3 regions of the Pseudomonas sp. GW821-FHT02A11 genome follow, and region 3 is predicted to be linked to each of the others. Evidence: predicted binding sites of a transcription regulator. Region 3 holds the regulator's gene; each other region holds the start of a gene.
What was found. Region 3 encodes sigma-54, which starts transcription at its own class of promoters, with help from an activator protein. Its sites were predicted from a motif close to ANTGGCATNNANNTTGCTNT; they were not measured.
Positions count from the first base shown of each region.

Region 1: the regulator sigma-54 is predicted to act here: its motif matches at 1,613-1,632, upstream of glnK (P-II family nitrogen regulator).
Region 2: the regulator sigma-54 is predicted to act here: its motif matches at 7,502-7,521, upstream of AC07V9_RS22835 (flagellar basal body rod protein FlgF).

Region 1 covers NZ_JBWKWB010000006.1:134,559-144,781, reverse strand. The annotation lists gene AC07V9_RS12005 (YifB family Mg chelatase-like AAA ATPase) at 1-986, opposite strand, end outside; gene AC07V9_RS12000 (accessory factor UbiK family protein) at 1,158-1,421, opposite strand; gene glnK (P-II family nitrogen regulator) at 1,839-2,177, shown strand; gene AC07V9_RS11990 (ammonium transporter) at 2,211-3,557, shown strand; gene AC07V9_RS11985 (secondary thiamine-phosphate synthase enzyme YjbQ) at 3,808-4,239, shown strand; gene sutA (dormancy-specific transcriptional regulator SutA) at 4,333-4,662, shown strand; gene AC07V9_RS11975 (HAD family hydrolase) at 4,799-5,494, opposite strand; gene xerC (tyrosine recombinase XerC) at 5,491-6,387, opposite strand; gene AC07V9_RS11965 (DUF484 family protein) at 6,390-7,127, opposite strand; gene dapF (diaminopimelate epimerase) at 7,141-7,971, opposite strand; gene lysA (diaminopimelate decarboxylase) at 7,975-9,222, opposite strand; gene lptM (LPS translocon maturation chaperone LptM) at 9,232-9,390, opposite strand; gene cyaY (iron donor protein CyaY) at 9,629-9,988, shown strand; gene AC07V9_RS11940 (DUF1289 domain-containing protein) at 9,985-10,203, shown strand.
Region 2 covers NZ_JBWKWB010000020.1:33,737-43,959, reverse strand. The annotation lists gene AC07V9_RS22865 (flagellar hook-associated protein 3) at 1-562, opposite strand, end outside; gene flgK (flagellar hook-associated protein FlgK) at 576-2,615, opposite strand; gene flgJ (flagellar assembly peptidoglycan hydrolase FlgJ) at 2,626-3,912, opposite strand; gene AC07V9_RS22850 (flagellar basal body P-ring protein FlgI) at 3,937-5,049, opposite strand; gene flgH (flagellar basal body L-ring protein FlgH) at 5,063-5,776, opposite strand; gene flgG (flagellar basal-body rod protein FlgG) at 5,874-6,662, opposite strand; gene AC07V9_RS22835 (flagellar basal body rod protein FlgF) at 6,709-7,449, opposite strand; gene AC07V9_RS22830 (hypothetical protein) at 7,722-7,922, shown strand; gene AC07V9_RS22825 (flagellar hook protein FlgE) at 7,960-9,771, opposite strand; gene flgE (flagellar hook protein FlgE) at 10,095-10,223, opposite strand, start outside.
Region 3 covers NZ_JBWKWB010000018.1:22,771-32,993, reverse strand. The annotation lists gene pgl (6-phosphogluconolactonase) at 1-279, shown strand, start outside; gene AC07V9_RS21795 (bifunctional 4-hydroxy-2-oxoglutarate aldolase/2-dehydro-3-deoxy-phosphogluconate aldolase) at 297-971, shown strand; gene AC07V9_RS21790 (aminotransferase class V-fold PLP-dependent enzyme) at 1,324-2,529, opposite strand; gene AC07V9_RS21785 (DUF3820 family protein) at 2,552-2,815, opposite strand; gene AC07V9_RS21780 (PA2169 family four-helix-bundle protein) at 3,046-3,516, shown strand; gene AC07V9_RS21775 (sensor domain-containing diguanylate cyclase) at 3,562-5,091, opposite strand; gene AC07V9_RS21770 (HPr family phosphocarrier protein) at 5,325-5,597, opposite strand; gene rapZ (RNase adapter RapZ) at 5,614-6,471, opposite strand; gene ptsN (PTS IIA-like nitrogen regulatory protein PtsN) at 6,474-6,938, opposite strand; gene hpf (ribosome hibernation-promoting factor, HPF/YfiA family) at 6,951-7,259, opposite strand; gene AC07V9_RS21750 (RNA polymerase factor sigma-54) at 7,337-8,836, opposite strand; gene lptB (LPS export ABC transporter ATP-binding protein) at 9,024-9,749, opposite strand; gene lptA (lipopolysaccharide transport periplasmic protein LptA) at 9,749-10,223, opposite strand, start outside.

The DNA of each region.
Region 1 (10,223 bases), on a different contig from region 3:
CGGGCCCGCGAGATCACGATATGGCCTGATTCCAGTGGTTCTCTCAAGACCTCCAGCACCCGTCGATCGAACTCTGGCAGCTCGTCCAGAAACAGCACGCCATGATGAGCCAGAGTGATTTCCCCCGGTTGCGGACGACTGCCACCCCCGACCAACGCAGGCCCGGATGCCGAGTGATGGGGCTGACGAAACGGGCGCTGCGGCCAGTTGGTCAGCGGCGCGTGGCTGGCGACCGACTGAATCGCCGCGACCTCCAGCGCTTCTCGCTCGTCCAGCGGTGGCAACAGGCCTGGCAGTCGACTGGCGAGCAAGGTTTTGCCGGTACCGGGAGGGCCGCTGAACAAGAGGTTATGTGCGCCCGCTGCGGCGACCAGCAAAGCGCGTTTGGCCGCCGCCTGGCCCTGAACTTCGCTGAGGTCGGGGTAGGGCCGGGTTTGCAGAATCAGGCCGTTGGATTTGTACGGCGCAATGGGGGTGTGGCCGTTGAGGTGCGATACCAGCTCCAGCAAATGACTGACCGCGATCACCTTGAGCCCTGACGCCAGGCACGCTTCTTCAGCGTTCACGGCAGGCACGATCAGCGTGTGGCCCGCTTCCCGTGCGGCCAGTGCCGCGGGCAAGACACCCTGCACGGGCCGTATCGCCCCGGACAGCGCCAGTTCGCCCAGACACTCGATCCCATCCAGCGCCAATGTCGGCACCTGCGCGCTGGCGGCCAGCAGACCCAAGGCAATCGCCAGATCGAACCTGCCACCATCCTTGGGCAGGTCAGCGGGCGCAAGGTTGAGCGTGATGCGCCGAGCAGGAAATTCCAGCCGGCAATTGAGAATGGCGCTTCTGACCCGGTCTTTGCTTTCCTTCACCGCGCCTTCTGGCAAACCCACAAGGGTCAGGCTCGGCAGCCCATTCGCCAAGTGAGTTTCGACAGTGACAGAAGGGGCTTCGACGCCAACTTGCGCGCGGCTTAGAACAATGGCGAGGGACATGTCGATCCTTGAGGGCGGCACCGCTTCCTGCGGCGTGCTGAAGGATAGTCATGGGTGAGGCGCGAAGGGCGGCGCAAGTTCTACGGGGTGTTTCCGGGCGCAGATTTTTGCCCCATGGGGCCGTTGGCGAGCAGGCTCGCTCTCACATGGGGCAATTAAAGGCGGGCTGGATTACTCCTGAACCTGCCCCGCTAACTGCGCTTCCATCTCGGCCATCTTCGCTTCCAGTGCCTCAAGGCGGGCACGGGTGCGGGCCAGGACGATCATCTGGCTGTCGAATTCTTCCCGGCTGACCAAGTCCAGCTTGCTGAAGCCGCTTTGCAGCAAGGCCTTGAACTGGGTTTCGAATTCATTGCGCGGCAGTGGGGTCTCGCCGTTGAACAGGCGAGAGGCGTGGCCGCTCAAGGCGTCCAGAAAAGCTTTGGGTGCGAGCATGGTGATCTTCCCGAATCAGATGGGCCGCAGTGTATCACGCGACGTCTACAGGCTTTTTACGTCTGGGCTTGCACGGTTTTCGCGCATGGAGTCGTGCACGGGCGCACTGTTGTTGTGCGGGCGGGATGAGTGGTGGCGATCTGGACCCGCGACATCGGATGCAAGGTGGCGCAATTCGCGGGTTTTGGCGATATGGCAAGGTTTCTGCTTAGTGGCATGTGACCCATGCACTGATGCAGTCGCTGTGACGAATGCAGTGCGGCAGGCGGAGCGGGGAAGTGTTTCGTCAGAAGCGGTTTTCTGGGGCGGGTCTGGTCTGTTTCGGGCCATCGACGCGTTACAAAGCCAGACACTGCGCTTAGACTTGAGTCGGGTTTGTTTTCCTGGGGCAAGTCCACCAATTCGGGAGAAAGTTTCATGAAGCTAGTCACTGCCATCATCAAGCCGTTCAAGCTGGACGACGTACGCGAGTCGTTGTCGGAAATCGGCGTGCAGGGCATCACGGTTACTGAAGTCAAAGGCTTCGGACGTCAGAAAGGCCACACCGAGCTGTATCGCGGTGCGGAATATGTAGTCGACTTCCTTCCCAAGGTGAAGATCGACGTTGCGATCGATGACAAGGATCTGGACCGCGTTATCGAAGCGATAACCAAAGCGGCCAACACCGGCAAGATCGGTGACGGGAAGATCTTCGTGGTCAATCTGGAACAGGCTATTCGCATCCGTACCGGCGAAACCGATACCGACGCAATCTAAGCCGCCAAACCCAACGCCCCAGGAGTAAACAATATGACTCTGCGTCAATTCGCAGGGCTAGGAGCCCTGTTGTCCCTCGTAACCCCTGGCCTGGCCATGGCGGCAGACGAAGTGGCAGCCCCCGCTGCACCCGTACTCAACTCAGGCGACACCGCCTGGATGCTGACTTCCACCGCGCTGGTACTGTTCATGACCGTTCCGGGTCTGGCGCTGTTCTACGGCGGCATGGTCCGCTCCAAGAACGTGCTGTCGGTGATGATGCAATGCTTCGCCATTACTGGCCTGATCAGCATCCTGTGGTGCATCTACGGTTACAGCATGGCGTTCGACACCACGGGTATGGAAGCCAACGTTGTCAATTTCAACTCCTTCGTCGGCGGTCTGTCGAAGGCGTTCCTGGCAGGCATCACGCCTTCCAGCATTACCGGTGCAACGGCTCTGTTTCCAGAGGCCGTATTCGTCACCTTCCAGATGACTTTCGCCATCATTACTCCAGCCCTGATCGTCGGCGCCTTCGCAGAACGCATGAAGTTCTCCGCGATGCTGATCTTCATGGCCATCTGGTTCACCCTGGTCTACGCGCCGATCGCGCACATGGTCTGGAGTGGCGTGGGTGGTCTGCTGTGGGACTGGGGCGTTCTCGACTTCGCAGGCGGCACCGTTGTTCACATCAACGCTGGTGTGGCTGGCCTGGTAGCGTGCCTGGTGCTGGGCAAGCGTAAAGGCTTCCCGACCACCCCGATGGCCCCGCACAACCTGGGTTACACCCTGGTCGGCGCGGCGATGCTGTGGGTAGGCTGGTTCGGCTTCAACGCCGGTTCCGCCGCTGCGGCCAACGGCACTGCCGGTATGGCGATGCTGGTCACCCAGATCGCTACCGCCGCCGCTGCACTGGGCTGGATGTTCGCCGAATGGTTGACCCACGGTAAGCCAAGCGCACTGGGCATCGCCTCGGGCGTGGTTGCCGGTCTGGTTGCCATCACCCCTGCCGCCGGTACGGTCGGCCCAATGGGTGGCCTGATCATTGGTCTGGCGGCTGGCGTGGTCTGCTTCTTCTGCGCCACCAGCCTGAAGCGCAAACTGGGCTATGACGACTCCCTGGATGCCTTCGGCGTGCACGGTATCGGCGGTATCCTCGGCGCGATCCTGACCGGTGTCTTCGCAGCACCTTCGCTGGGCGGCTTCGGCACCGTGACCGACATCGCTGCACAAGTCTGGATTCAGTGCAAAGGCGTAGGCTTCACGATCATTTACACCGCGATCGTGACCTTCATCATCCTCAAGGTGCTGGACGCCGTCATGGGTCTACGTGTCACCGAGGAAGAAGAAGCGGTGGGCCTGGACCTTGCTCAACACAACGAGCGTGGCTACAACCTGTAAACACGGCTCTGAAAAAAATGCCCGGATTTCCGGGCATTTTTTTGTCTGGCGTTTGTCGATAGGCAGGACAGCTCGCACGTGATGCGAAGACGCCGTCCAGATCCTGCCCGATGCACCTCTGCAGGCGCGCCAGCAGGCGATTTCAGCGTGGTGAAGGGGTAGGTTTCAGGCTTACAGAAAACGTCACTCATTACGCGCTTTGTTTTTTTTTCCAGCGCGTTAGAATGCGCGCCGAAGGGCGGAGAACTGTATGTGGCAGCAGACCAGAATCACGCTGAGGGCACGACCTCGAGGCTTTCATCTGGTGACCGACGAGATCGTCGCAGGGCTTCCCGGACTGCGTGATTGTCGGGTCGGCCTGTTGCATCTGCTGCTGCAACATACGTCGGCCTCGTTGACCGTCAACGAGAACGCCGATCCGGCAGTACGACGCGACTTCGAGCGTTTCTTCAACCGGCTGGTGCCCCAGGGTCAGGACGGGTTTGAACACAACGACGAAGGTCCCGACGATCTGCCCGCGCACTTCAAGGCCAGTTTGCTAGGCTGCCAGTTGACTCTCCCGGTAACGGACGGACGGCTGGCGCTAGGGACCTGGCAAGGGGTTTATTTAGGAGAGCATCGCGATTACGGCGGTGCGCGTAAAGTCCTCGCCACCCTTCAGGGCGAGGCTCACGACCGCTGAGGGTTGGCGGTAGTTGAATTTTTTCTGGCTGTCTTAGAAATTAAGCGCAGCTGGGCTATAACTAATCTGCTTTCGCAAGTCATGAGGTAGAACATGAGCGACGACGACAACGAAGATCTGGTTGAAGACGGTCTGGAAGACGAGGACGACGGTGAGGAGCTTGCAGCTGCTCCCGAAGACGATGGCGCGGAAATAGACGACAATTCCGATGCCCCGGCAACCCCAACCAAAGGCAAGGCCAAGGCTGCGGTCTCGGTGGATGAGCTGCCTAGCGTTGAAGCCAAGAACAAAGAGCGTGACGCTCTGGCTCGCGCCATGGAAGAGTTCCTCGCCCGTGGCGGCAAAGTGCAGGAAGTGGAGGCCAATGTGGTCGCCGATCCGCCCAAAAAGCCTGACAACAAGTATGGTAGCCGCCCTATCTAAGGGTGTCTGATGCCTGCTGAAGAAAAGCCCGCTGTCGCTGCGGGCTTTTTTTTTGGGCTGGGGTTTGGCTTGGAATTCTTACTTTGATGCCCTGTCGGCGAAAGGCCTGAAAGGCACCAATGTAGCGATCTAAAGCCTAACCCCAACGCCCCAAAACCCCAGGCAATTCCGTCAAACTCCTGATCTGCGCATCCGGCAGCCTGTCCGCTTCCCACGTCTTGCCACTGGGGTTGTACCAGATCGCGCGCAGGCCGGCCTGTTGGGCGCCTGCTATGTCGTCGCCGGGGTGATCGCCCACGTGAACGGCATGGGGCGCCTGGGCGTTGCCGCGCTTGAGGGCTTCGAGGAAGGGGGCCGGGTCAGGCTTGCCTACCCCTAAGTCTTCGGCGCACAGGGCAAAGGCGAAGTAATCCGCCAGGCCCAGGCGGCGCACGTCGGCGTTGCCGTTGGTGACCACGCCCAGAGTGTAGGACTTGGTCAGAATCTCCAGCGTCGGCACCACTTCCGGGAAGATATCCAGCTGATGCCGCCCCTTCAGAAACACTTCGAAACTCTGCTCCGCCAAATCTTGCGCTTCGGCCTGGCCATAACCGGCATCTTCCAGCGCGTGAAACAGCACGCGACGACGCAATGCACTGATGCGGTGCTTGAAGCTTGGGTCAGCCTCGACCAGCCGTGAGCGAATTTCCCACAAATGCTCAACCGGTACCGGGCCCAGTTTTGGGGCGTTTTCCGCCAGCCAGTCACGCAGCATGGCTTCTGCGCTGACAATCGCCGGTGCGGTTTCCCACAGAGTGTCGTCCAGATCGAAGGTGATCAGCTTGATGCTCATTCGGAAGAATCCTTGCGTTTGGCCCTTGGGTGGGCGCTGTCGTACACCGTTGCCAAATGCTGAAAGTCCAGGTGGGTGTAGATCTGGGTCGTTGTGATGTCGGCGTGGCCGAGCAATTCCTGTACGCCGCGCAGGTCCTGGGAGGACTCCAGCAAGTGGCTGGCGAACGAGTGCCGCAGCATATGCGGGTGCAGGTTCTGCCCCAGCTCGCGCTCGCCCGCCGCCTTGACCCGCAACTGAATCGAGCGCGGCCCCAGGCGTCGGCCTTGCTGGCTAATGAATACGGCGTCGTCCTTAGGGTTGGCCAGCGCGCGCTGCTTGAGCCATTCCTCCAGCGCCTCGCGGGCTTTGCGACCCACTGGCAGCACTCGGGTCTTGCTGCCTTTGCCCAGCACTTGAACCAGGCCGTCAGCGAGATCCAGATGCTCGCAATCAAGTCCCGTGAGCTCGGAGAGGCGCAGGCCCGATGAATAGAACAGTTCAAGAATCGCGTGATCGCGGCGGGCGAGAAACTCGTCCTCGACACCGCCTTCCAGCAGTTGCAGCGCGCGATCAGCGTCCAGCGTCTTGGGCAGTCGGCGCTCACCTTTGGGCGGCGACAGGCCGTTGGCCGGGTCGTGCTCGCAAATGCCTTCGCGATTGAGGTAGTGATAAAAACCGCGCACCGCCGAGAGCAGCCTGGCGATGCTGCGCGACGACTGGCCCTGCTGATGAAGCCGCGCGACGAGGCTGCGCAGCGCCGGGGCATCCAGCGCTTTCCAACTGGTGATCTGCTGTGTGTCGCAAAAGCCCAGCACCTTGCTCAGGTCGCGACGGTAGGCTTGCAGCGTGTGGCTCGACACTTGGCGCTCACTGCGCAGGTGCGAGCAGTAAGCGTCCAGCTGCCGTTCCATGACTAGCGAACCGAGCGCAGGGCGTTGGTGAAGCGCGGCAGCAGGCGGCTTAACACATCGGCGATGTAGGTCAGGAACAGCGTGCCCACCGAGCTTTTGTAGTGCTGCGGATCGCGGCTGCCGATGGCGAGTACGCCGTGCAGGCCTTGATGATTCAGGGCGACGATGGCGGTAGAGCCGACTTCCTTGCTCTGATCGGCGCCGAACAGGAATTCCAGCTCGTGTTCTCTCAGTGCGCCGCACACTGTTTTGCCACCGGAAATCAGCCCGCCAATGGCTTTTTGCGCTTCAGCACCGCTGACCCAGCGGCCCACGGTCATGGGGTTGTCGCTGAACAGGATCAGGCTCACGAACGGTACCTGGAATTCCTGGCGCAGGCTGTCTTCTACGGCAATGACGATTTCTTCGAGGCTGGTGGCGTCCATCAGGTCGAGGATCAGGCGACGGGTTTTTTCGAACAGACGATCGTTGTCCCGCGCCACGTCCATCAGCTGCGACAGGCGATGACGCATCTCGATGTTGCGCTCGCGCAGCAGCTTGAGCTGACGCTCCACCAGCGAAACGGTGTCGCCGCGCTGGTGAGGGATGCGCATGGCGGTGAGCAGTTCGTCATGCTCGGCGAAGAAGTCCGGATGTTGTTGCAGCCAGGCGGAGACTGCCTCGGCTTCAAGGGTGGGCGCTGCGTTATCGGCAGGCGATTCGCTGGGCATGTCGGTCGAAGTCTGAGGCTGGTCGGTCATTGGATATGCTCACTCATAGACGTACTTGGCCTTCGTAGACCCTGACGGCCGGACCGGTCATCAACACCGGATGACCCGGGCCGGCCCACTCGATGGACAGACGCCCACCCGGCAGATCGATCAGCAGCGGCGAATCCATCCAGCCTTGGCTGATAGCTGCAACAGCCGCCGCGCAGGCGCCCGTGCCACACGCCTGAGTTTCGCCCGCGCCGCGCTCCCACACGCGCAATTGCGCGCGCTGGCGATCGACCACGTGCAGGAAGCCCACGTTCACACGCGCAGGGAAGCGCGGGTGATGCTCGATTTTCGGGCCCAGGCTGTGAACCGGCGCGTTATTGATGTCGTAGACCCGCAGCACGGCGTGGGGATTGCCCATCGATACGGCGGCCAGCTCGACGCGTTCCCCCTCGACATCCAGCGTGTAACTGAGGGCCTTTTGCGGCGCATCGAAAGGAATATCCGCAGGCTCCAGGCGTGGCGCGCCCATGTCGACGCTGATCTGCCCGTCGTTGCGGATGTCCAGCTCGATGATGCCGCCCTTGGTCTCGACGCGAATCTGCTTCTTGGCGGTCAGGCGCTTGTCCAGCACGAAACGGGCAAAGCAGCGCGCGCCGTTGCCGCACTGCTCGACCTCGGAGCCGTCGGAGTTGAAGATCCGGTAGCGAAAGTCCACGTCCGGATTGTTCGGCGCTTCGACCAACAGCAGCTGATCGAAACCGATGCCGGTGTGCCGATCACCCCATTGCTTGGCGTGCTTGGGTAGGATGTGCGCGTGCTGGCTCACAAGGTCAAGCACCATGAAGTCGTTGCCCAGGCCATGCATCTTGGTAAAACGCAGCAGCATGGCTTACTCCGGCAGCAGGCTTTCGCCGGCAAACAGCTCAGTCACGGTTTCGCGACGACGCACTTCAAAGGCTTGGTCGCCGTCTACCAACACTTCGGCGGTACGGCCGCGGGTGTTGTAGTTCGAGCTCATGACGAAGCCATAAGCACCGGCCGAATGCACGGTCAGTAGATCGCCCTCGGCCAGCGCCAGCTCGCGTTCCTTGGCCAGGAAGTCACCGGTTTCGCAGATCGGGCCAACGATGTCGTAGGTGCGCGCGGCGCCCTCACGTGGCTGCACGGCCTTGACGTCCATCCACGCCTGATACAGGGCAGGGCGGATCAGGTCGTTCATCGCTGCGTCGACGATGGCGAAGTCTTTGTGTTCGGTGTGCTTGAGGTATTCGATGCGGGTCAGCAGCACGCCAGCGTTGGCGACGATGAAACGGCCCGGTTCGAACATCAGCGCCAGGTCGCGACCTGCGATGCGCTCACGCACGGCCTTGATGTAGTCGCCAGCCAGTGGCGGCTCTTCATCGCGATAACGCACGCCCAGACCGCCACCCAGATCCAGGTGACGCAGTTGGATGCCGCAATCGCCCAGGCGATCGACCAGATCCAGCAGGCGATCCAGCGCATCGACGAAAGGTGCCAGGGTGGTCAGCTGCGAGCCGATGTGGCAATCGACGCCGATCACTTCCAGGTTAGGCAATTGGGAAGCGCGGACGTAGACGTCTTCGGCGTCGGCGATGGCGATGCCGAACTTGTTTTCTTTCAGGCCTGTGGAAATGTACGGGTGGGTGCCCGCGTCGACGTCCGGGTTCACGCGCAGGGACACCGGGGCGCGTTTGCCCATCTCGGCGGCCACGATCTGGAGGCGCTCCAGCTCGTCGGTGGATTCGACGTTGAAGCAATGCACGCCGACTTCGAGGGCACGACGCATGTCGTCACGGGTCTTGCCGACGCCGGAGAAGACGATCTTGTCAGCCTGACCGCCAGCTGCCAGCACGCGCTCCAGCTCGCCACGAGAAACGATGTCGAAACCTGCGCCCAAGCGCGCCAGGACATTGAGGACGCCCAGGTTGGAGTTGGCTTTGACGGCAAAGCAGACCAGATGCGGCATGCCGCTCAGGGCGTCGGCGTAAGCGCGGTATTGGGCTTGGATGTGGGCTCGGGAGTAGACATAGGTCGGCGTGCCGAAACGCTCGGCGATGGCAGACAATGCAACTCCTTCCGCGAACAGTTCACCGTCGCGGTAGTTGAAGGCGTCCATGGTCGGTCCCTAGTAGGTCGAATGCTTGTGCGCGTGCGATGAGTTCTGGGCGCCCGGTGCGTTGGACGTTTCACCATCGGGCAGGTACAGAGGACCTTTTTGGCCGCAGGCAGAGACCAGGCACGCAACAGCGAGGAGCGCGGCCAGGGAGGAAATCAGGCGCTTCATGGCGAAATCCTTTGTATAAGCATTAATTGCGCCCGAGTATACCGACCACCCGACAGATTGCCTATGCGCCACGGCGCCCGTCCGGCGGGGCTTTGACGCAAGCACCGGATATGTTGGCGATGGCCGCGTATTTTTTGGCGCGGCAGGCTGCAACTGGGCGGGTATGCTTTGCAATTGACCGGAAGCGACCGTATCGTGCGTCGCTGCGCCATCCGTAGACACTTTCGAGGTTCCTGCAATGAGTTTGACCGAAGCCCGCTTTCACGACCTGGTCGATGCCACTCAAGAAAAACTTGAGGATATCTTCGACGAGAGCGACCTGGATCTGGACCTTGAGAGTTCGGCCGGTGTGCTCACGGTAAAGTTCGAAAACGGCACGCAGCTCATCATCAGCCGCCAAGAGTCGCTGCGTCAGCTGTGGCTAGCCGCGCCCGCTGGCGGTTTTCACTTCGACTATGACGAAGAAGAAAAACGCTGGGTCTGCGACAAGAGCGAAGAGCTGCTGGGAGAGATGCTTCATCGTCTGACCTTGAAGCAGGTCGGCAAAGAGGTCGAGTTCGACGCTATCGACGGTCACGAAGACGGCAACCGCCAGTGACCAACGCCTCACCCGTCAAAGCCGCAAAACCGCTGTTCAGCAACGTCAGCCCGGCGGTCCCGTCACCATGCATAAGCGTGTGTCGGCTCGATGAGCAGAAAGTCTGCACAGGATGCTGGCGCCATGTCGAAGACATCCGCGAGTGGCGTGCCGCCACGGATGAGCGCAGGCGCCAGATTGTGCGCGAGGCGGATCAGCGTCGGGCACAGATTTGATTCACGGCCGCACGAACGAC
Region 2 (10,223 bases), on a different contig from region 3:
TGACTGCCTGTTCGAAGGCATCCCAACCGGTGGTGTTGGTAGCCATGGTTATGCCGTTGCCGATCGCCACCATATTGCGGGTCTGGTCGCCCTGGTAGCTGTAGCTGCCATCCGGGTTGACCACATAAGGTGGGGTGTTGGCCTTGGAACCCGAGAAAATGTAGTTGCCATTGGCGTCCTGACTGTTCATCAGGCCGAGGATCTGGGTTTGCAGCTCTTTGAGCTCGGCGGCATTGGCTTGACGGTCCTTGTCGGTGAACGTCGCGTTGCCCGCTGAGAGGGTCAGTTCCTGGGCGCGCTGAATCGCCGACGTGATGGCCGTCATCGCGGTTTCAGAGTTCACGACACCGGTGTTGATCGTGTCAATGTTGGACTTGTACTGGTTCAGCAATGTGCCCTGCTGCTGCAATTGCAGCACACGGGCGGCGCCGACCGGGTCATCGGCGGCGGTGTTGAGCTTGACCTGACTGGCCACCTCATCACCGGTCTTGGTGACGTTGGCGTAGGTACGCGAATAGTTCGCCGCGCTGGTTTCGTAAAACTGGGTCGTGGAAATACGCATGGTTTACGACTCCTTAAAGACTGTTGATCAGCGTGCTGAAGATGGCTTGAGCCGCTTTGATGATCTGCGACGAGGCGGTGTAATACTGCTGGTACTTGACCAGATTGGCCGCTTCTTCATCCAGCGAAACGCCCGACACACTGTCCCGCGCGCCTTTGGCCTGAGTCAGCACGGCGGTGGTCGCGGTGGCGTCATTCTTGGCCTGGGCTGCCTTGGAGCCGACCGTGGTAATCATGCTGCTGTTGGCGCCGCTCAGGCTCATACCCGTGCCACCTGAAGCAGTATCGACCGTCTGCTTGGTTTGCAGACCCATTACGGACTCGGCGTTGCGGTTGTCGGACGAACCTGCGCCGGTTACGCCGATGCTGTAGGTGTCACCACTGTCGGGCGAACCTGAAACGGTCAGGCTGATCTTGTACGACTGGGTAGCGCCCGCAGAATCGGTATACCCCACCTCCAGGCTCAAATCGTTCTTGGCTCCGGGCACGATGAAGCCTGTGACCGGATTGTTCGACGCGTCCTTGACAGCATTGCCAGAGGCGTCCAGCAGCGTGTACGGCTGTGATCCATCAGGCTGGACATCACCCATCAGAATGCGCATCGGCGTGGACGATTTCAGCGCGTTACGCAAATCGGTGGTCGCGGTGCTGTTGTAGATGTCGACCTGGGTGGCCAGTGTCGGCTGGGTGAAGGCACCGGTGCCTTTGCTCACCCCTGCCGAGCCGGTCAACGGCCCAGCGGTGGCGATGCTTTTCGCATCGGTCATGACCGTCTTGATGCCGCTCGCGGCATTACCGGTCGGGCTGACCTTGAAACTGTCGCCAGCCTGCACGCTACCGCTGAGCGCCAACGAGAAGCCATCGATGACCGGTGGCGGCGTTGTACCGGTGTCGTAGCTACCCATGTCCTTGCCGTCCGGCAGGCGCTTGACGCTGTAGCCAGTGGCGCTGCTGAACGTCACCTGGTAATCATTGGTGGTCAGCGCGCCCGTGTTGGAGATGGTCACGTTCAGGTTGCCGGAACCCGCGCTGTTGCCCCGGGTGGCAATGCTGCGCTGAGCGACAAGGCTTGCGTCGTTGATACTGGTGAACAGGTCAGAGCCAAAGTTGCCGTTGGCGTCCACGCCCTGGTTCAACTGCTGATTGATCTGGTCGGAGGCCACCAGGGCCAGTCGACCCAGTTCGTTCGCCGCCGGCTGCAGCACGTCACTGCGATAACGCAGCAGGCCACCGAGGGTGCCGCCCGTCACGACACCGGACACGTCGACGTCGCTGTTCTGATAATTGAGTTTGAGCGCATAGACGTTCGGATCACTGTCGCTGGGAACGGCGCTCAGAGTGTTGGCCTTGCTGCCGGTCACCAGTGGCTGGCCGGTACCGATGTAGACATCGTAGTTGCCGTTGGTCTCTACGACCTTGGCACCTACCAGCTCGTTGAGCTGACGCACGGCTTCGTTGCGGGCGTCGAGCAACGAGTTGGGCTGGTTGCCAGTGGCCGTCGACTGGGTAATCTGCTTGTTCAGGTCGGCAATGGACGACGCCAGCGCGTTGACCTGCCCGGCCACCGAGCTCAACTGGTTATTGATCCCGGCGTTCTGGTCTTTCATCTGCTGCGAGATGCTGTTGAACTGCGCCGACAACGCCTGGGCGCTGGTCAGAAAATTCTGCCGCGCAGCCGAGTCCGTCGGCTTGTTCGACAGCGCTTGCATCTGAGTGAAGAAATTGCCCAGCACGGTGCTGATACCGGTCGAGCTGTCCGACAGGATCTTGTCCAGCTTGCTGGCCTGTCCGAGATACGCCTGGGCATCGGAGTCGAGCGAGGTACTGGTCTGCAATTGGGTGTCGAGGAAACTGTTGTAGATCCGACGCACGTCAGACAGCGTGGTACCGGTGCCGATGAAACCGACGCCGATATTCTGCTGCACACCGGCAGTGGTCATCACTTGCTGGCGCGAGTAGCCCAGCGTATCAACGTTTGCAGTGTTGTTGCCGATGGTGGTCATCGCGGCACTGCTGGCGTTCAGCCCTGAAAGCCCAATTGAAATCAGTGACATGGTTCAAACCTTATAAAGTCGTGGAAGAGCCCGATGCGGCTGCGTAGTTCTGGTAACTCTTCATCTGTTTCGCTATCTGAGAAATCTTGCTCGCGTAGTCCGGGTCCGTGGCGTAACCGGCCTTCTGCAGCTCTTTCACAAACTGTTCCGGGTTATCGGCCGATTTGAGCGTGGCTTGATAGCGATTGTTGTTCTGCAGGAAGCTCACCAGGTCGTGGAAGCTGTCGGCGTAGGAATCGTAGGAACGGAAGTCCGCCGTTTCCTTGACCATCTTGCCGTCGCGGAACTCGCTGGTGATCGCACGCGCCTCAGGCCCGCGCCAGCCGCCCTGGGCCTTGATGCCGAACAGGTTGTGGCTGCTGCTGCCATCGGATTGACGCATGATCGATTTGCCCCAGCCGGTTTCCAGCGCGGCCTGGGCCACGAGCACGCTCGGGTCGACACCGATACGCGCCGCAGCATCCTTGGCCAGCGGCAGCATGGTGTTGACGAAATCGTCGGCGCTGGTGAACGCCGCCTTGGCCGGTGCCAGCGGGGTCTGTACGCGATTGCGCACATAAGCGTCGGCTTGCGCTGCGTATTCCGGGCCGATGGTCCAGTCCCCATTGCCGGCGCTGCCTGCCTTTTTCGCGGCGTTGACAGCACTGGACACAGCGATGCGGTTCTTCAGGGTGGTCGCGCCGGAGGCGGCGTCCTGAGTGCCCGCGGTGTTCGGCACGATGCCGGCCATGATCCGGTCGGTCAGCTTGCTTGGCAGCGCCAGGCGACGGGAATTGAGCGCAGCCACGTCGTTGTGCGGCGTGCCATCGGCGGACGCAGCAGGGGCTGACACCGAGCGGGTCGCCCACAAGGGACGCTGAGCCACACGGGTGGCCAGCGCGGTCTGCGACTGCGCAGTGCTGTCGGTAGCAGGCGTGCCGCTGGCTGCGGTGGCGCCGTTGGTGAGGGTGGCCGGCGCCACTTCAGAGGTCTTGGTCTTGGATAGCTGACGCATCAGCACGTCTTGCAGACCAATACCCCCGCCCTCCCGGGACATGCTCACGGCCAGCTGCTGGTCGTACATGTCCTGATACTGGCGAGTGGCAGCGGTGTTCATCGGGTTGTCCTTGGCCAGCACTTCGTTGGCCGAACGCATGGCCTTGAGCATCTGGCTGACGAACAGCGACTCGAATTCCTGCGCCACCTTCTTGAGGTTCGCATCGCTTTCGCGGTCGCCGTTCTTCAAGGCGGCCAGACGATTGAGGTCGGTATACGCCCCCGAATCGACATTGCTGGTACCGCCGCTTGGAATACTCATGCCCGTTCCTTTAAACCGAAAGTCTTAAATCACGATCAGGTCGGCTTGCAGTGCGCCAGCCTGTTTCAGTGCTTCGAGAATCGCCATCAAGTCGCCGGGTGCTGCGCCCACTTGGTTGACGGCCCGAACGATCTCATCAAGAGTCGTGCCAGGACCGAACTTGAACATCGGGTGCAGCTCTTGCTGGGCATTGATCTTGGAACGCGGCACAACGGCGGTCTGGCCGTTGGAAAACGCACCCGGCTGGCTGACCACGGGGTCTTCGGTGATGGTCACGGTCAGGCTGCCGTGGGTCACAGCCGCTGGCGACACCTTGACGTTCTGGCCGATGACGATGGTGCCGGTCCGCGAATTGATGATGACTTTCGCCGAAGTCTGGCCCGGATCGATCTCCAGATTCTCCAGCACCGACAGATAATCGACGCGCTGGTTAGGGTCCAGCGGCGCGGTGACACGCACGGAACCGCCGTCCACGGCCTGGGCTACGCCTGGGCCGAGCATGTCGTTGATCTTGTCGACGATGCGCTTGGCGGTGGTGAAATCGTTGCGGTTCAGGTTCAGGGTCAACGAGTTGCCCTGGTTGAAGCCGCTCGGCACGGCGCGTTCAACCGACGCACCACCCGGGATGCGCCCCGAGGACGGAACGTTGACGGTGATCTTGGAGCCGTCACGGCCTTCAGCGTCAAAACCGCCAACCACCAGGTTGCCCTGAGCGACCGCATAGACGTTGCCGTCGATACCCTTCATCGGGGTCATCAACAGCGCACCGCCACGCAGGCTTTTCGAGTTACCGATGGACGACACGGTGATGTCGATCTGCTGACCGGGCTTGGCGAACGGCGGCAGGTCGGCATACACCGCCACTGCGGCGACGTTCTTCAGCTGCACGGTGCCGGAGCCGGCTGGCACCTTGATGCCGAACTGCGACAGCATGTTGTTGAAGGTCTGCAGGGTGAACGGGGTCTGGGTGGTCTGGTCACCCGTGCCGTTCAGACCCACCACCAGACCGTAACCGATCAACTGGTTGGTGCGCACGCCGGAAATGCTGGCGATGTCCTTCAGACGTTCGGCCTGTGCTGCGCCGACCGCCGTGAGAGAGAGCAACGCTGCCGCTATCAGTTGCTTGAACGTGATCATGGCTATCCCGGTATCAGAAAGGGAACAAGGGGCTCAGGAAGAATCGGTCGAACCAGCCTGGCTGACTGGTATCGGCAAATGCCCCTGTACCGGAATACGTGATGCGTGCATCGGCCACGCGCGTGGACGATACGGTGTTGTCGGTGGCGATGTCGTCGGCACGGATGAGGCCCGCGATACGCACCAGTTCGTCACCGGTGTTGAGGGTCATCCACTTCTCGCCACGTACCGACAGGATGCCGTTGGGCATGACATCGGCCACGGTCACGGTGATCGAGCCGGTCAGGGTGTTGCTCTGCGCCGCGGTACCGGCGCCCTTGGTGGCGCGATCACCGCTGTAACCGGCGTCCAGGCTCAGGTCGCCGCCGCCCACCGGGTTGTTGGTGCTCACCCCGGCGCCGAACAGCGAAGTCAGGCCGAGACTGGTCTTGCTGGTCTTGCTCAGGCTGGAGTTGGCGGCCTTGCTGGCAGCCATTTTCTCCGACAGGGTGATGGTGATGATGTCACCGACCCGGTACGCCTTGCGGTCGCCATACAGGTTCTGCTCGAAACCGGCCTGATAGATCGAGCCGTTGTTGGCCGCTGCAGGCAGCGGCGTTCGTGGCAGCACCGGCGCGTAGTAAGGGTCATTGGGTTTGGCCGAAGGCGCAACGCAACCGGTCAACAGCGCGATACCGCAAAGCGGTGCTGCCAACAGGGAAAGCCGCAGTACAGAAAGCCGTTTCATGACACTTAAAACCTCGCGGTGTAGCAGGCGTTTTTCAGGCGCCCCATCGGATTGATCAGGTGTTTCGTTACAGGACATCAGGTCGTTCAGTTTCCGCTTACAGGTTCTGCGTGACGTACTGCAGCATCGAGTCGGCGGTGGAGATCACTTTGGAGTTCATCTCGTAGGCGCGCTGAGTGGTGATCATGTTCACCAGCTCTTCAACGGTGCTGACGTTGGAGTTTTCCAGGGTGTTCTGCTTGACCACGCCCAGACCGTTCAGGCCGGGTGTACCCACTTGTGGGGCGCCGCTGGAAGCGGTTTCCAGGTACAGGTTGCCGCCTTGCGACTGCAGACCGGCCGGGTTGATGAAGTCGGCGGTCTGGATGTTGCCGATCACTTGCGGGGTCGCGGTGGCGGTCGAAGTAGTCACCGACACGGTGCCGTCTTCGCCGACGGTGAAGGTCTGCGAGTCCTGAGGAACAACGATCGCAGGCTCCAGCGCGTAGCCGTTTGCGGTCACGATCTGGCCGTTCTGGTCCAGGTGGAACGTACCGTCGCGGGTGTAGGCGACAGTGCCGTCCGGCTGGCGAATCTGGAAGAAACCGCGACCGTTCACCGCCATGTCCAGCGGCTGGTTGGTGGTTTGCAGGCTACCGGCAGTAAAGTTCTTCTGCGTGCCGACGATGCGCACACCGGTACCCAGCTGCAGACCCGACGGCAGTTCGCTGTCCTGCGTGGACTGCGCACCTGGCTGACGTTTGATCTGATACAGCAGGTCCTGGAATTCTGCGCGATCGCTTTTGAAACCCGTGGTCGAAACGTTGGCCAGGTTGTTGGAAATGGTGGTCAGGTTGGTGTCCTGAGCCGCCAGGCCGGTTTTAGCCACATAAAGTGCCGGAAGCATTGTTAATCTCCTCGAGCGCCGAATTGTCGGCGCAAGCTGTCAGTCATTAGCCCATTTGCAAGACGCGAGCCATCGACTCGTCATCCTGCTCGGCGGTCTTCATCATCTTGATGTGCAGTTCGAACTGGCGGGACAGCGCCAGCACCGAGGTCATTTCCTCGACAGCGTTGACGTTGCTCGACTGCAGAAACCCGGATTCCACCTGCACATCGGCATCGGCCTGCGCCGGTTTGCCGTCTTTGGTGTGCATCAGACCGTCGGGGCCTTTTTCCATGTTCGAAAGGTCTGGCTTGACCAGCTTGATGCGGTCGATCTGCGCCATGACCTGCGGGCTTTCACCCAGCGAGCGGACGCTGATGGTGCCGTCGGCGCCGATCTCGATCTGCTGCTGAGGCGGCACGGCAATCGGCCCGCTGTTGCCCATGACCGGCAAACCATTGCCATCACGCAACACACCCAAGGCGTCAATGTTCATGCTCGAAGTGCGGGTATAGGCTTCGCCGCCGTCGGGGGTCTGGACCGCCATCCAGCCATTGCCTTTGACGGCAACGTCCAGTTCACGACCGGTGTCGATCATCGAACCCTGGCTGAAGTCGGTGCCCGGACGCTCGCTCATGGCATAGGCGCGCGACGGGTTGACCTCACCAAACACCGGCATCGAGCGGGCCTGTTCCAGGTCGCGCTGAAATCCGTTGGTCGAGACGTTCGCCAGGTTGTTGGCATGGGCCTTTTGCGCGATGGCGTTTTCCGACGCCCCGCTCATGGCCACGTAAAGCAACTTGTCCACAGTCTTCCTCCTCTGACAGACGCTTGCCGCCTGTAGCTGTACTGGGCAGGACATAGCAATGATCGCGCCAGTTTTTCAGGCGCGTTACAAAGTGCTGATTTTCCAATGGATACGGGGGCAAAACCGGCCCCGATGAAAGCGCCGGATGATGACGCGACGGCAGACTGCCGCTTTCGGCAGAATCGAGAGGCATCGCCGCCAAAAAACTTGCGTACGAGGAGCGATAATTGCAGCGTTCGGCTCATTGACCTTTTTATCAACGGGAAACCGTCATGCGTTTGCGTACCACCCCGCTCTGCTCTCGTGCCGCCCTGCTTTTCATCCTCGCGCTCTGTACAACCTTTGCGGTCGCGGCACCGGCGCCTTATTACCTGTGGCAGGGCAAGCACAAGACCGTCTGCGCCCAGACCAGCCCCGGCAAGGGCTGGACCAGGGTGAGTGGCGGGTTTGTGAAGTCGGATTGTTCGATGTAGCGGGTGCGTGAGGGGCGCTGCCAGGGGGCTGCGCCGATCAGGTCGCGCGGATCAAGGTCTGCATCAGTTCTGCTTCCGTTGACAGGGTTTTGGAGTTGGCCTGATACGCCGTCTGCGCCTGGATCAGCTCCACCAGTTCTTCGGTCAGCTTGACGTTGGAGCCTTCCAGCGAATGACTGATGACCGTGCCGAGCACGCCGACGCCAGGCTCCTCGTAATTGGCAACCCCTGAGTCTGCGCTTTCGACCCAGCGGGTGTGACTCACCGGCTGCAAGCCCTGCTCGTTGGCGAAGCTGGCGAGCATCACCTGACCAATCCTGCGACTGAGCCCGTTGCTGTAGCCGACGCTCATGATGCCGTTCTTGTCGATGGACAGTTTGTTCGCATTGCCTGCCGGATTGCCGTCGACAAATGTGCCAGCACTCCCCGTAGCGCTGCGGTACTGGGTCAGCTTGCCGAGGTCCAGGACAATCCCGTCAGCATTGCCGGTAGCGCCGCTGCTGACGTAGCGTCCCCCTGCCTTGTTGCCCTCCAGCGGCTTGGCCGGCACCCATCCATTGAGCGTCAGTTTTCCGTTGGCCGCCACCAGACCCGGGCCGCCGGTGAGGGTCTGCACCGAGCCGTCGGCATTGAACAGCACGCTGGCGGTCAAGGGGTCGTTACTGGCCGGGTCCTCAGGGTTACAGCCATCGATCAGCACATGCATTTTCCAGCTGTTGTTGCCGTCCTTGACGAAATACTGGGTCAGCTCATGACGCACACCCAGACTGTCGTAGATCGCGCTGGTGAAGGGCTTGTTGTAGGTGGTGACATCGGTCCGGTCGAAGACTGGCACCGGACGCGGCATCACAGGATCGGCCGGATTGAGCAAGGCGCCGTTTGCATCGTTGAGCGGCAACGCAATGGCCCCGGCGTTGGCGGCAGGGCTTGGCGTCCAGCTGCCATTGACCTTGATCGCAGGCTGCCAGCCATGCAACGACAGATCACCGCTGTTTTCAAGCCTTACCGCAGCCTGATTGCCCGTCAGATGAATCTTGCCGTTGGGCAGAGCAAGGAGACCGATCTCCAGCGGCGATGTGGTCGATGGCTCGAGCGGGTTGACGCCATCGATCAGGATGTAAGAGGTCCAGTTGTTGTCATCCGTCCTGACGAAATACTGCTTGAGCTCGTGATCCTGCGGCGGCACTGCGGCCCTGGCGGCCGTAATGATGACGTCGTTGCCGTTGGCATCCTTGCCCTTGACCTCCTTCACCTCGGGCACTCCGGCATCCTTGATGACCTGAGTGGTCATGCGCGTCCAGGTGCGTGGGTCATTGGCATTGAATTTGGGAATCGCTCCCAGCGACGCTTCGGCGGAATCGAGGTTGAGCGTTTGCTCGATCTTGCTCGTGGCCTTGGGCGCCATGTTGGCGTTGTCGATCCTGAGGTCCGAGCGCACGCCTCGAATCACTTGACCTTCAGGCGTCACGGCATAGCCCTGCAAGCGGCTGCCATTGGCGTCGACCACGTAGTCTTGTGCATCCTTGATGAAGGCGCCGGAACGGCCATAGCTGATCGCGCCGTTGTCGCTCATGACAAAAAAGCCCTTGCCCTGGATACGCATGTCCAGCGCTCTGCCGGGGCTTGAAACAGTGGCGCCGGAGGAAAAGTCCTGGGAGACATTGGCCAGCGCGACCCCATCCCCAACAGCGGTGCGCCCGCCGCCGAGCATGGACGAGGAGTAGACGGCAGAGAATTCTGCGCGAGAGGATTTGAAGCCTGTAGTACCGACGTTGGCGATGTTGTTGCCCGCCACTTCCATTCGTTTGTGTGCCGCGTGCAAGCCAGCGACCGCGATGTTGAATGACATGAACACTCCCTGAGTCGTCAGCGACGACACTTGCGTCAATGCATGGTTTTAGCCGGGCAAAGGAATGCGTTCGACGGGGTTGATCCGACGACATTCGTTTGTCAGCGAATTTGAGTCTCGCATTGACGGGAGTAGGAATTTTCTAGTTATCGAGTGGGATGGGTCTTGATGTTTTAACGCACTGTAATCGCATGCGCTGTGGGGTTTTCTCTAACGGCAGACCCTCCAAAACCCAGCGCCAAAACACCCGACCTCCTCCAAAAAAACAAAAAAAAACCCCTCAAAAGAGGGGCTCGAACTACAGCAAAATCATCGCAACGCTATCAGGTCATCTGAATCGTGGTTTGCAGAATGGTGCTCTCGGTCGAGATCGTCTTCGCGTTCGCCTGATAGTTGCTCTGCGCCTTGATCAACTGAACCAGCTCACCGGTCAGGTCAACGTTGGATTCTTC
Region 3 (10,223 bases):
GGCCACACTGCGTCGCTGTTCCCCGAGAGCCCCCATCTGGCCGAAGCGTTGGATCTGAGCAGCGAACGCCGCTGCCTGCCCATGCAGGCGCCGACTGTTCCGCATCAGCGTCTGACCATGACGCGTTCCCTGTTGGCGTCGGCAACGACTCCGATCCTGTCCATTTCCGGGCAGGCAAAACTGGAAACCCTGCGCAAGGCGCTGGCAGGCGACAACCTCGCCGAAATGCCGGTGCGTGCGTTCCTCAACCCGGCTTTAGAGATCTACTGGTGCCCATAAGCAAAGGATCAGCCGCCATGGAGAAAACCCAAGTGACACAACCGTTGAATAGCATGGCGAGCAAAGTTGCCCAGATCGACGAACTCTGCGCGAAAGCGAAGATTCTTCCGGTCATCACCATTGCACGCGAACAGGACGTGCTGCCGCTGGCCGATGCGCTGGCGGCAGGCGGCTTGAACGCGCTGGAAATCACCCTGCGTTCCGAGTTCGGCCTCAAGGCCATTCGCATCCTGCGTGACGCACGCCCTGAGCTGTGCGTTGGCGCGGGTACCGTGCTGGATCGCCACATGCTCAAGGCGTCCGAGCAAGCCGGTTCGCAGTTCATCGTCACCCCGGGCAGCACCCAGGATCTGCTCGAAGCGGGCGCGCAGAGCGAACTGCCTCTGCTGCCAGGCATCAGCAGCGCGTCGGAAATCATGATCGGTTATGCCTTGGGCTATCGCCGCTTCAAGCTGTTCCCGGCGGAAATCAGCGGTGGCGTGGGTGCTATCAAGGCGCTTGGCGGTCCATTCCCTGAAGTGCGCTTCTGCCCAACCGGCGGCGTCAGCGCTGCCAACCTGAAAAGCTATATGGCACTGCCAAACGTAATGTGCGTGGGCGGTACCTGGATGATCGACAACGCCTGGGTCAAGAACGGCGACTGGGGTCGCATTACCGATGCGACCGCTGAGGCTGTCGCGCTGTTCGATTGATACAGGCGTCAAACGCCCCGCAGATTGATCCCCGACAGCTCCCGTTCATGCGGGGGCTGTTTTAATCATCTTCAGATGATGAATTCAAGCGCTGGGCGCTGTTACAGAAGTCGTTGTTGCATGGCTGTTTGACGGTGTTCCCTTGGTCCGGAATGCCGTTTTTTTTGCCCGGAATCTGGCAAGCCGAACGGCCACAGGGGCTTATGCGTTTTTTGCGTATGCGATAAATATGTACCGCACTCAATGGACGAGCCGCGCGTATCGTTGGCTCTCCTTTGTAGTTCGCTTTTCCATGAAGCTCTTTAGCGGCACCGCTTCGGCGGTTGCCGCTTTTTTTCGTCTTCAGCAGGGCTCAGGCCAGTGCCCGCAGAGCCTCTACCAGGCGTGCCACGTCGTCTGTTGAGGTCACGAAGCCGGGAGTGATGCGAATGCAGGGGCCGCACGCCGAGCCGTTTCGCGCTACGGCGAAAATGCCGTGTTCGTCCAGCAACCGTTGGGTCATGAGCTGCTGATCGGCATGACGCGTAAAGCGAAACGAAGTGATGCCGCAGTACAGGCGGGGATCGTCCGGGGTCAGCACCTCGATGCCGTCCATGCTGCGCGCCTCGCTAACCCAAAGGTCTCGCAGGTACGAAAGACGCGCGCCTTTCACCGGCGAGCCGCCAATGGCGCGGTGCTCGGCAAAGACCTGCGTCAGCGTCATCAGGGCTGGAATGTTCGGTGTGCCATAGGGCGCGCGACCAAGAATGTCGTCAGCGGCATAGCGCGTGTCACCCATGTCCGGGTCGATGGCGGTGATCCGGTCCTGCTGTATGTAGATAAAACCGAGGCTGAGCGGCGCGCCCATCCATTTCTGCAAATTGAAGCCGGCGAAGGCCACACCCAGCTCATCGAGCTTGAAATCCAGCTGACCCAGCGCGTGGGCGCCATCGAGAATCACATCGATGCCTTGCGCTTTCGCCATCTGTGCAATGGCCTGAACAGGCATGACCAGGCCGGTCCGGTGGGTGACGTGAGTCAACGCCATCAGCTTGAGCCGTGGGTGAGTCGCGAAGGCATCGCGATAGGCGTTGATGAGTGAATCGTAACTGGCGGGATGCTCATGGCGGATTTCAACCACCTCGACCCCGCGTTGTCTGGCCAGCCAGCGCATGGCGGTCTGCACGCTGTTGTAGTCCAGGTCGCTGATCAGCACCCGATCTCCGGGCTGCAAGCCATTGTAGTTGCGAATCAACGTTTGCAGGGATTCGGAAGCGCAGCGGGTGAGGGCGACTTCGCGAGGGGCGAGGTCAAGAAGCTGGGCCAGATCGGCACGAATGACCTCGCTGTCCTCGGTATCGAAACGCTGGCGAACGTACACCGCGTTGCTGCGGTTCACATAAGCCAGATGCTGTTCGTAAGCGCGCAGCACCTGGCGGGTCATGCGCCCGAAATAGCCGTGCTCAAAGTTGAGGGGGCCGGGCTCGACGTCGTACTGGCGTGCGATATCTCGCCAGAAACTTTCGTCTCGGGCGCGTTCGAAGGCTGAATCCTTTGCAGCAGGTTGAACGGAGGGCATCGGTCGCTCGTCTCGTCAATGATCAGGAAAAACGAATCGGGGTTTTCAGCGGGCTTTCCCGCAACGGTTCGCGTGGGCGGGTGCGCAATGGGTCGAGAAGCGCCGACAGGCCGTTGTGATCGATCTCGTGCATTAACGCCAGCAGAGTGCCAAGTTCACCTGTGGGGAAGCCTTTGCGTGCGAACCAGTTCAGATAGTCACCCGGAAGATCGGCCAACAGGCGCCCTTTGTATTTGCCATAAGGCATTTCACGGGTCACCAGAAGTTTGAGTTTCTCGGGATTCATGAAGCCGCCGTTGGTCTTTTTCAGTGAACTAGAACGATACGTGCATTCTGCACGCGCGCCAACGTACAGATCATGCAGAACGCGACTGCGCTCTGTATGGTCATATTTATAACTCTTTGATAAATAAGTGTTTAATTTAAAAGGCAAGCTGGCACGGCGTCTGCAATATCCCTGTTATGGAGTTTGGCTACAACAAGTCATCCATTAACCTGCCAGAAAGGAACTGCAAAATGACAGACATCAATAAAGAAGCGATCTCGATACTGAATGATCTGATCGAGACCAGCATTGACGGCGAAAAAGGTTTTCACACCAGCGCCGAAGACCTGAAGAATCCTGAAATCAAAGCATATTTCCTTTCTCGTTCCACAGAATGCGCCGCAGCCGTCAGCGAACTTCAGGCTGAAGTGCGCGCATTGGGTGGCGATCCGGAAGACTCGTCGAGTGCGACCGGCAGTCTGCACCGTCTGTGGGTGGAGCTGAAATCCGCCGTGACGGGTAAGAGCGATGAAGCTGTGCTCAACGAAGTTGAACGTGGCGAAGACCATGCGCTGAAGGCTTACAAAGAAGCCTTGGATAAAGCGAAACAGAAGAATCTGCCTGCCAGTGTCATCGACCTGATTCAGCGTCAACTGCCGGGCGTACAGGCCAATCACGATAAAGTCAAAGCGCTGCGTGACTCCGTGCGCAGAGCCAGCTGATCCATTTTCTGAGATCAGGAAAACGCCAGCCAGTCTGGCGTTTTTTTATGGGCGCTGCTCATGGGGAGGCAGTGTTTCATGGGGCTGATATTCGATCCGATTACGGCCATTATGCTTGGCCTGATACAGCGCTTTGTCGGCATCTGAAAACAGTTGGGTCTGTTTTTGACCGGAGCGAGGGCGCTGTGAGGCGACGCCAATGCTCACGGTCACGGGATGTTTGTCGCTTGCAAAAGGCGGTAGTGATTCGATCGCCAGCCTGATCTTCTCGGCCAAGGCGCTGGCGCCCTGCAGGTCGGTTTCCGGCAGCACCACCATGAATTCCTCTCCGCCGTAGCGCGCGGCGAGATCCCCAGGGCGACGAATATTGGCGGCCAGGGTTTTGGCCACATTACGCAGCGCGACATCGCCGCCGTGGTGTCCGTGACGATCATTGAAGGCCTTGAAATGGTCGACGTCGATCATCAGCAGCGAAAGGGGCATGCCAGAACGCGTGCTGCGCGACCATTCCTGCTTGAGCACCATGTCCAGGCGTCGTCGGTTAGCCAGCCCGGTCAAACCGTCGGTCGCGGCCAGCTCGGCGAGCTCTTGCTCGGCCCGTAGCCGCAGTCGCAGTTGTTTGCCCAAGAGATACGACAGCCAGAGAATCCCCAGACACAATAGCCCGGTCGCGCCCGACATTAACAAGGCGTTGCGTTTCCAGACCGCATACACCTCCTCCCGCGATTGCGCGACCACCACGATCAGCGGTAGATCACCGACCCGCGAAAACGTATAGAGCCGCTGCTCGCCATCCAGATCCGAGGTTGCGGTAAAACTGCCGCTCGCTTGCTTCAAGATACGCTGGAAGTTCGGCAGTTGACTGAAGTCCTGACCGATGAACGTGCGTTCGGTTTGCTCCGGTTCTCTGGCCAGCATGATTCCTTCGGCGTTGATCAGGTTGATGGTGCCATGCTGGCCCACGTCCAGCCCCCGGAACAGGCGACTGAAATAGGCAAGGCGCATCGACGCCGAGACGACGCCGACGAAGCGGCCATCGGGGGAGGGGATGCGACGGCTGAAACTGATGCACCAGTCCTTGAAGCCCCAGCGTGACTTGAACGGGCCGTCCACTACCAGCGCCAGCGAGTCATTTTGTTTGTGTTGGGTGAAGCTGGTGCGATCGGAGAAATTGTCCTCGCGGGCAATCACCGACATTGAGTCGGCGACGATCGCTCCCTTGTCATCCAGCACTACCAGATCGCCCTTGTAGGGCGCAGCGGTCGAACGGTCAAACAGCACCTGCTGACGGAGCTGGGCGGAAATCGACATCACCTCCGGCTGCTGCCACGTCGCGATCATGCCCTGCAGCGAAGTGTCGTACAGATCCGCATTGCGCTGCACATCCGCATCGATCAGTTGCACCACATTGTTCGCCGAGCGCACGGCCAGATCGGTCGCATTGCCGTACTCACGGGTCAGCAGCGAGGTGACGATCGCCAGAATCGCGATCACCGCCAGCAGGCTGCCGGACATCAGCATCTTTTCCGGGCGGGACCAGGCTCTTTGCAGCGTCAAGGCGGCGGACAATGTCATCGATCAGCTCTGTGTAGATACAACCATTGCTCCCGTCGCGCATGGGCATGGACGTCAGTCGTTCATTCGAGCTGATCCATGCTGAGGGTGAAGATTGGCGACGGGGTGTTTCAAGGCGATGAATTAAAGATCCATCGCGGTGATTGATCAAGTCTGATGATAGGGGGGTGGCTGTCAGGGGCCGGCCTGATTGAAGCGCGATGCGTCAACCAGGGGGGAGGCGCAGAGGGCGATCACTCGCCCTCGTCGAACTTGTTGTTGATCAGCTCGATCAGGCCTTCCAGCGCAGCCTGTTCGTCGTCGCCTTCGGTCAGCAAATGAATCTCGGTGCCTTTGCCGGCGGCGAGCATCATGACGGCCATGATGCTTTTGCCGTCGACCATGCTGTCCGGCGAGCGGCCGACCCGGATCTGGCACGGGAATTTGCCGGCGACGCCGACGAACTTGGCTGCGGCGCGAGCGTGCAGGCCCAGCTTGTTGATGATGGTGATCTGGTGAGCGGGCATCGCGTTGGGGGTCCTTTCAGCTTAGGTCGCGGTGGCGGACCTGAACATTCTTGAGCGATTGTTGCAGGACCTGACCCAAGCGTTCGGTCAGGTAGACGGAGCGGTGGTGCCCGCCGGTGCAGCCAATGGCAATGGTGACGTATGCACGGCTGCTGGCGGCGAAGCGCGGCAACCATTTGATCAGGTATGAGGAGATGTCCTGAAACATTTCCTCGACATCAGGTTGAGCCGCCAGGTAATCGGCCACCGGCTGGTCGAGCCCCGATTGCGCGCGCAGTTCGGGTTTCCAGTAAGGATTGGGCAGGCAGCGCACATCGAACACGAGGTCGGCGTCCACCGGCATGCCGCGCTTGAAGCCGAACGACTCGATCAGAAACGCAGTGCCCGGCTCTGGCTTGTTCAGCAGGCGCAACTTGAGGGTGTCGCGCAGCTGGTAGAGGTTCAGGTGGGTCGTATCGATGGTCAGGTCGGCCAAGTCGATGATCGGCCCGAGCAAGTTCTTTTCGTCACGAATGGCTTCGGCCAGCGAGCGTGTGGCGTTGCTCAGCGGGTGGCGGCGGCGCGTTTCGGAAAAGCGTTTGAGCAACGTGGATTCTTCGGCGTCCAGGAACAGCACGTCACAGCGGATGTGCCGCCCACGCACCTCTTCGAGCAGGCGCGGGAAGCGTGTCAGGTGGCTGGGCAGGTTGCGGGCATCTATGGAAACGGCCAGCAACGGCTCGGCGAGCTCAGTGTTGATCAGCGCGCGCTCGGCCAGTTCGGGGAGCAAGCCCGCGGGCAGGTTATCGACGCAGTAGAAACCGCTGTCTTCGAGAACATCGAGGGCCGTACTCTTGCCGGAGCCGGAGCGACCGCTGACGATGATCATGCGCATGATCAGTGACCGTTCTGAACGTGAAGCACGACGTTGTAGAGCTCATCACTGCTTTTGGCGCCACGCAGGCTTGCCCGCACGTCGGCACGGTCGAGCATGCTGGCGATCTGGCGCAGCAGTTCGAGGTGCGCGTCGGTGGCCGCCTCGGGGACGAGCAGGACGAACAATAGATCCACGGGCGCGCCGTCAATGGCGTCGAAGTCGACCGGGCGTTCAAGATGCAGCACGGCGCTGACCGGCGCGGTGCAGCCTTTGAGTCTGCAGTGAGGAATGGCGATGCCGTTGCCAAAGCCGGTCGAACCGAGCTTTTCGCGGGCGATGAGGCTTTCGTAGACGGTTTGCCAGTCGAACTCGGGCACTTCTTTGCCGATCAGCTTGGCAATCTCTTCGAGTACAGCTTTTTTACTGCCGCCTGGCACGTTCACGAGGGAACGGCCAGGGGTCAGGATGTTTTCAAGTCGGATCATGGATGAGGGGTATCAGCGAGCTGCCGCACCTTTGAGGATGCTTTGCTGCTTTTCCTTATGCTTGAGCAATTGTCTGTCCAGCTTGTCAGTGAGCAGGTCGATTGCCGCGTACATGTCGTCATGTTCCGCATTGGCAACCACTTCTCCACCGTGGATATGCAGCGTGGCCTCGATCTTCTGTTTGAGTTTCTCGACGGCCATCGTCACCTGAACGTTGGTAATCTTGTCAAAGTGCCCTTCGAGCTTTTTGAGTTTCAGCTCGACGTATTCGCGCAGGGGCTTGGTTACTTCCAGTTGGTGTCCACTGATGTTGACTTGCATACAGCTTCTCCTTCGTTGCCAGTGCATTAAGAGGCAGGCTTGGATGCCTGCCACTGGAACGCTGTGGCCTGTGCCCTTTACATCAGTCGCTTGCGTTCGCTTGAAGGCGCTATCCCTAGAGATTCGCGGTATTTGGCGACTGTGCGACGGGCCACTTGAATGCCTTGTGCCTCCAGTAAACCAGCGATCTTGCTGTCACTCAACGGCTTTTTCTGATTTTCCGCAGCAACCAGTTTTTTGATGATCGCGCGGATCGCCGTGGACGAGCATTCACCGCCTTCGGAGGTACTGACGTGGCTGGAGAAGAAGTACTTCAGTTCGTAAATGCCGCGCGGCGTGTGCATGAATTTCTGCGTGGTGACACGAGAAATCGTTGACTCGTGCATGCCAACCGCTTCGGCGATATCGTGCAGCACGAGCGGCTTCATCGCCTCGTCGCCGTACTCCAGGAACCCGCGTTGATGTTCGACGATCTGGGTGGCGACCTTCATCAGGGTCTCATTGCGGCTTTGCAGGCTCTTGATGAACCAGCGCGCCTCCTGCAACTGGTTGCGCATGAAGGTGTTGTCGGCGCTGGTGTCGGCGCGGCGCACGAAACCTGCGTACTGCGGATTCACGCGCAGACGCGGCACGGCTTCCTGATTCAGCTCGACCAGCCAGCGCTCGTTGTCCTTGCGCACGATGACGTCAGGCACCACGTACTCGGCTTCGGTGGATTCGATCTGTGATCCGGGACGCGGGTTGAGGCTCTGGACCAGTTCAATGACCTGGCGCAGGTCGTCTTCCTTGATCTTCATGCGGCGCATCAGCTGCGCGTAATCGCGGCTACCGAGCAGGTCGATGTAGTCGCTGACCAGCCGCTGTGCTTCGGCGAGCCACTTGGTCTTGGCCGGGAGCTGACGCAGTTGCAGCAGCAGGCATTCGCTCAGGGTGCGGGCGCCGATGCCTGCGGGTTCGAATTGCTGAATGCGATGAAGCACGGCTTCGATTTCGTCCAGCTCGATGTCGAGTTCCGGGTCGAAAGCGTCCAGCAGTTCTTCGAGGGATTCGTCCAGGTAACCCTGGTTGTTGATGCAGTCGATCAGCGTGACCGCGATCAGGCGGTCGGTATCGGACATCGGTGCCAGGTTCAGTTGCCACAGCAGATGGCTCTGCAGGCTCTCGCCCGCGGAGGTGCGGGTGGTGAAGTCCCACTCGTCATCGTCATTGCTGGGCAGGCTGCTGGCGCTGGTCTGGTAGACATCTTCCCAGGCTGTGTCGACGGGCAGTTCGTTGGGAATGCGTTCGCTTTCGCTCCACTCGCTGTCTTCGAACGTGTCGACGGTCGGTGCTGATTCCTGGTAGGTCGGTTCCTGAATCTCAGGGGTGGGCTTTGTTTCGATATTGTCGGCCATGGGGTCGGCGTTATCGAAATCGTCGCCTTCTTCCTGGCGCTCCAGCATAGGGTTTGACTCCAGTGCCTCCTGAATTTCCTGTTGGAGATCCAGCGTCGACAGTTGGAGTAAGCGGATGGCCTGTTGCAGCTGCGGTGTCATCGTCAGCTGCTGGCCCATTCTCAAGACTAGCGAAGGTTTCATGGCAGGGACTTAACACCTTATTCGCCGGCGCACATGGGCGCCATCCACTACTAGGGCGCCGGGGCGCCAACTTAAGCAAATTATATGCCTGAAACCTGTGTGTTTGCCTAGGGTGTGATGGCAATTAATGCGAGGTTGGCGATGAGTCGCATGTTGCGTTCATCCGCCAACCCTTGCCATCGGCCGCTTACAGGCGGAACTCGTGGCCGAGATACACTTCCTTCACCAACTGGTTGGCGAGAATGGTTTCAGAGTCACCTTCTGCGATCAGTTGCCCATCGTTGACGATGTAGGCCGTTTCACAGATGTCGAGGGTCTCGCGGACGTTGTGGTCAGTGATCAGAACGCCGATGCCCTTGGCCTTGAGATGGTAGATGATCTGCTTGATGTCACCCACGGAGATCGGGTCGACACCGGCGAAGGGTTCGTCGAGCAGGATGAACTTGGGGGCGGTGGCCAGGGCGCGTGCGATTTCGACACGGCGGCGTTCGCCACCCGAAAGGCTCATGCCAAGGTTGTCGCGAATGTGCGTGATGTGGAATTCCTGAAGCAGGCTCTCCAGCTCTTTGCGACGCCCGGCGCGGTCGAGTTCCTTGCGGGTCTCGAGAATGGCCATGATGTTGTCCGACACCGACAGCTTGCGGAAGATCGAGGCTTCCTGCGGCAGGTAGCCGATACCGGCGCGTGCGCGGCCGTGCATGGGCTGATGGCTGACGTCCTGGTCGTCGATCAGGACGCGGCCCTGATCGGCCTGAACCAGGCCGACGATCATATAGAAACATGTCGTCTTGCCTGCGCCGTTAGGACCCAGGAGGCCGACGATCTGACCGCTGTCGATGGACAGGCTGACATCACGTACGACCTGGCGAGCCTTGTAGGCCTTGGCCAGGTGTTGGGCTTTCAGCGTCGCCATTACTGGGCCTTCTGCTGGTCGGTTTTCTTTTTCGGCTGGATCACCATGTCGACGCGAGGACGGGCTTCAGTGACCTTGCTGCCTGTTGCGCGGCCGGCACTGGCAAGCTTTCTGACCGTGTCATAGACGATTTTCTCGCCCTGGGTCACGTTGTTGTCCTTGTCGACCACTTTGGCCTTGTCGATCAGCACGATGCGGTTTTGCGGCGCGTGGTACTGGATCGTCACGCCCCAGCCCTGAACGGGTTTGGGGTCGCCGGCCGTCTGCAACTGCTCGAAGTAGGCCAGGTTGCCCACCGAGGTCACGACGTCGATGTCACCTTCCGGGGTGCGGGTCATGGTCACCTTGTTGCCGGTGACCTTCATCGAGCCCTGGGTGATGATCACGTTACCGGTGTAGGTGGCGACGCCTTGCTTGTCGTCCAGTTGGGCGTCGTCGGCCTGAACACGGATAGGCTGGACTTGATCGTTCGGC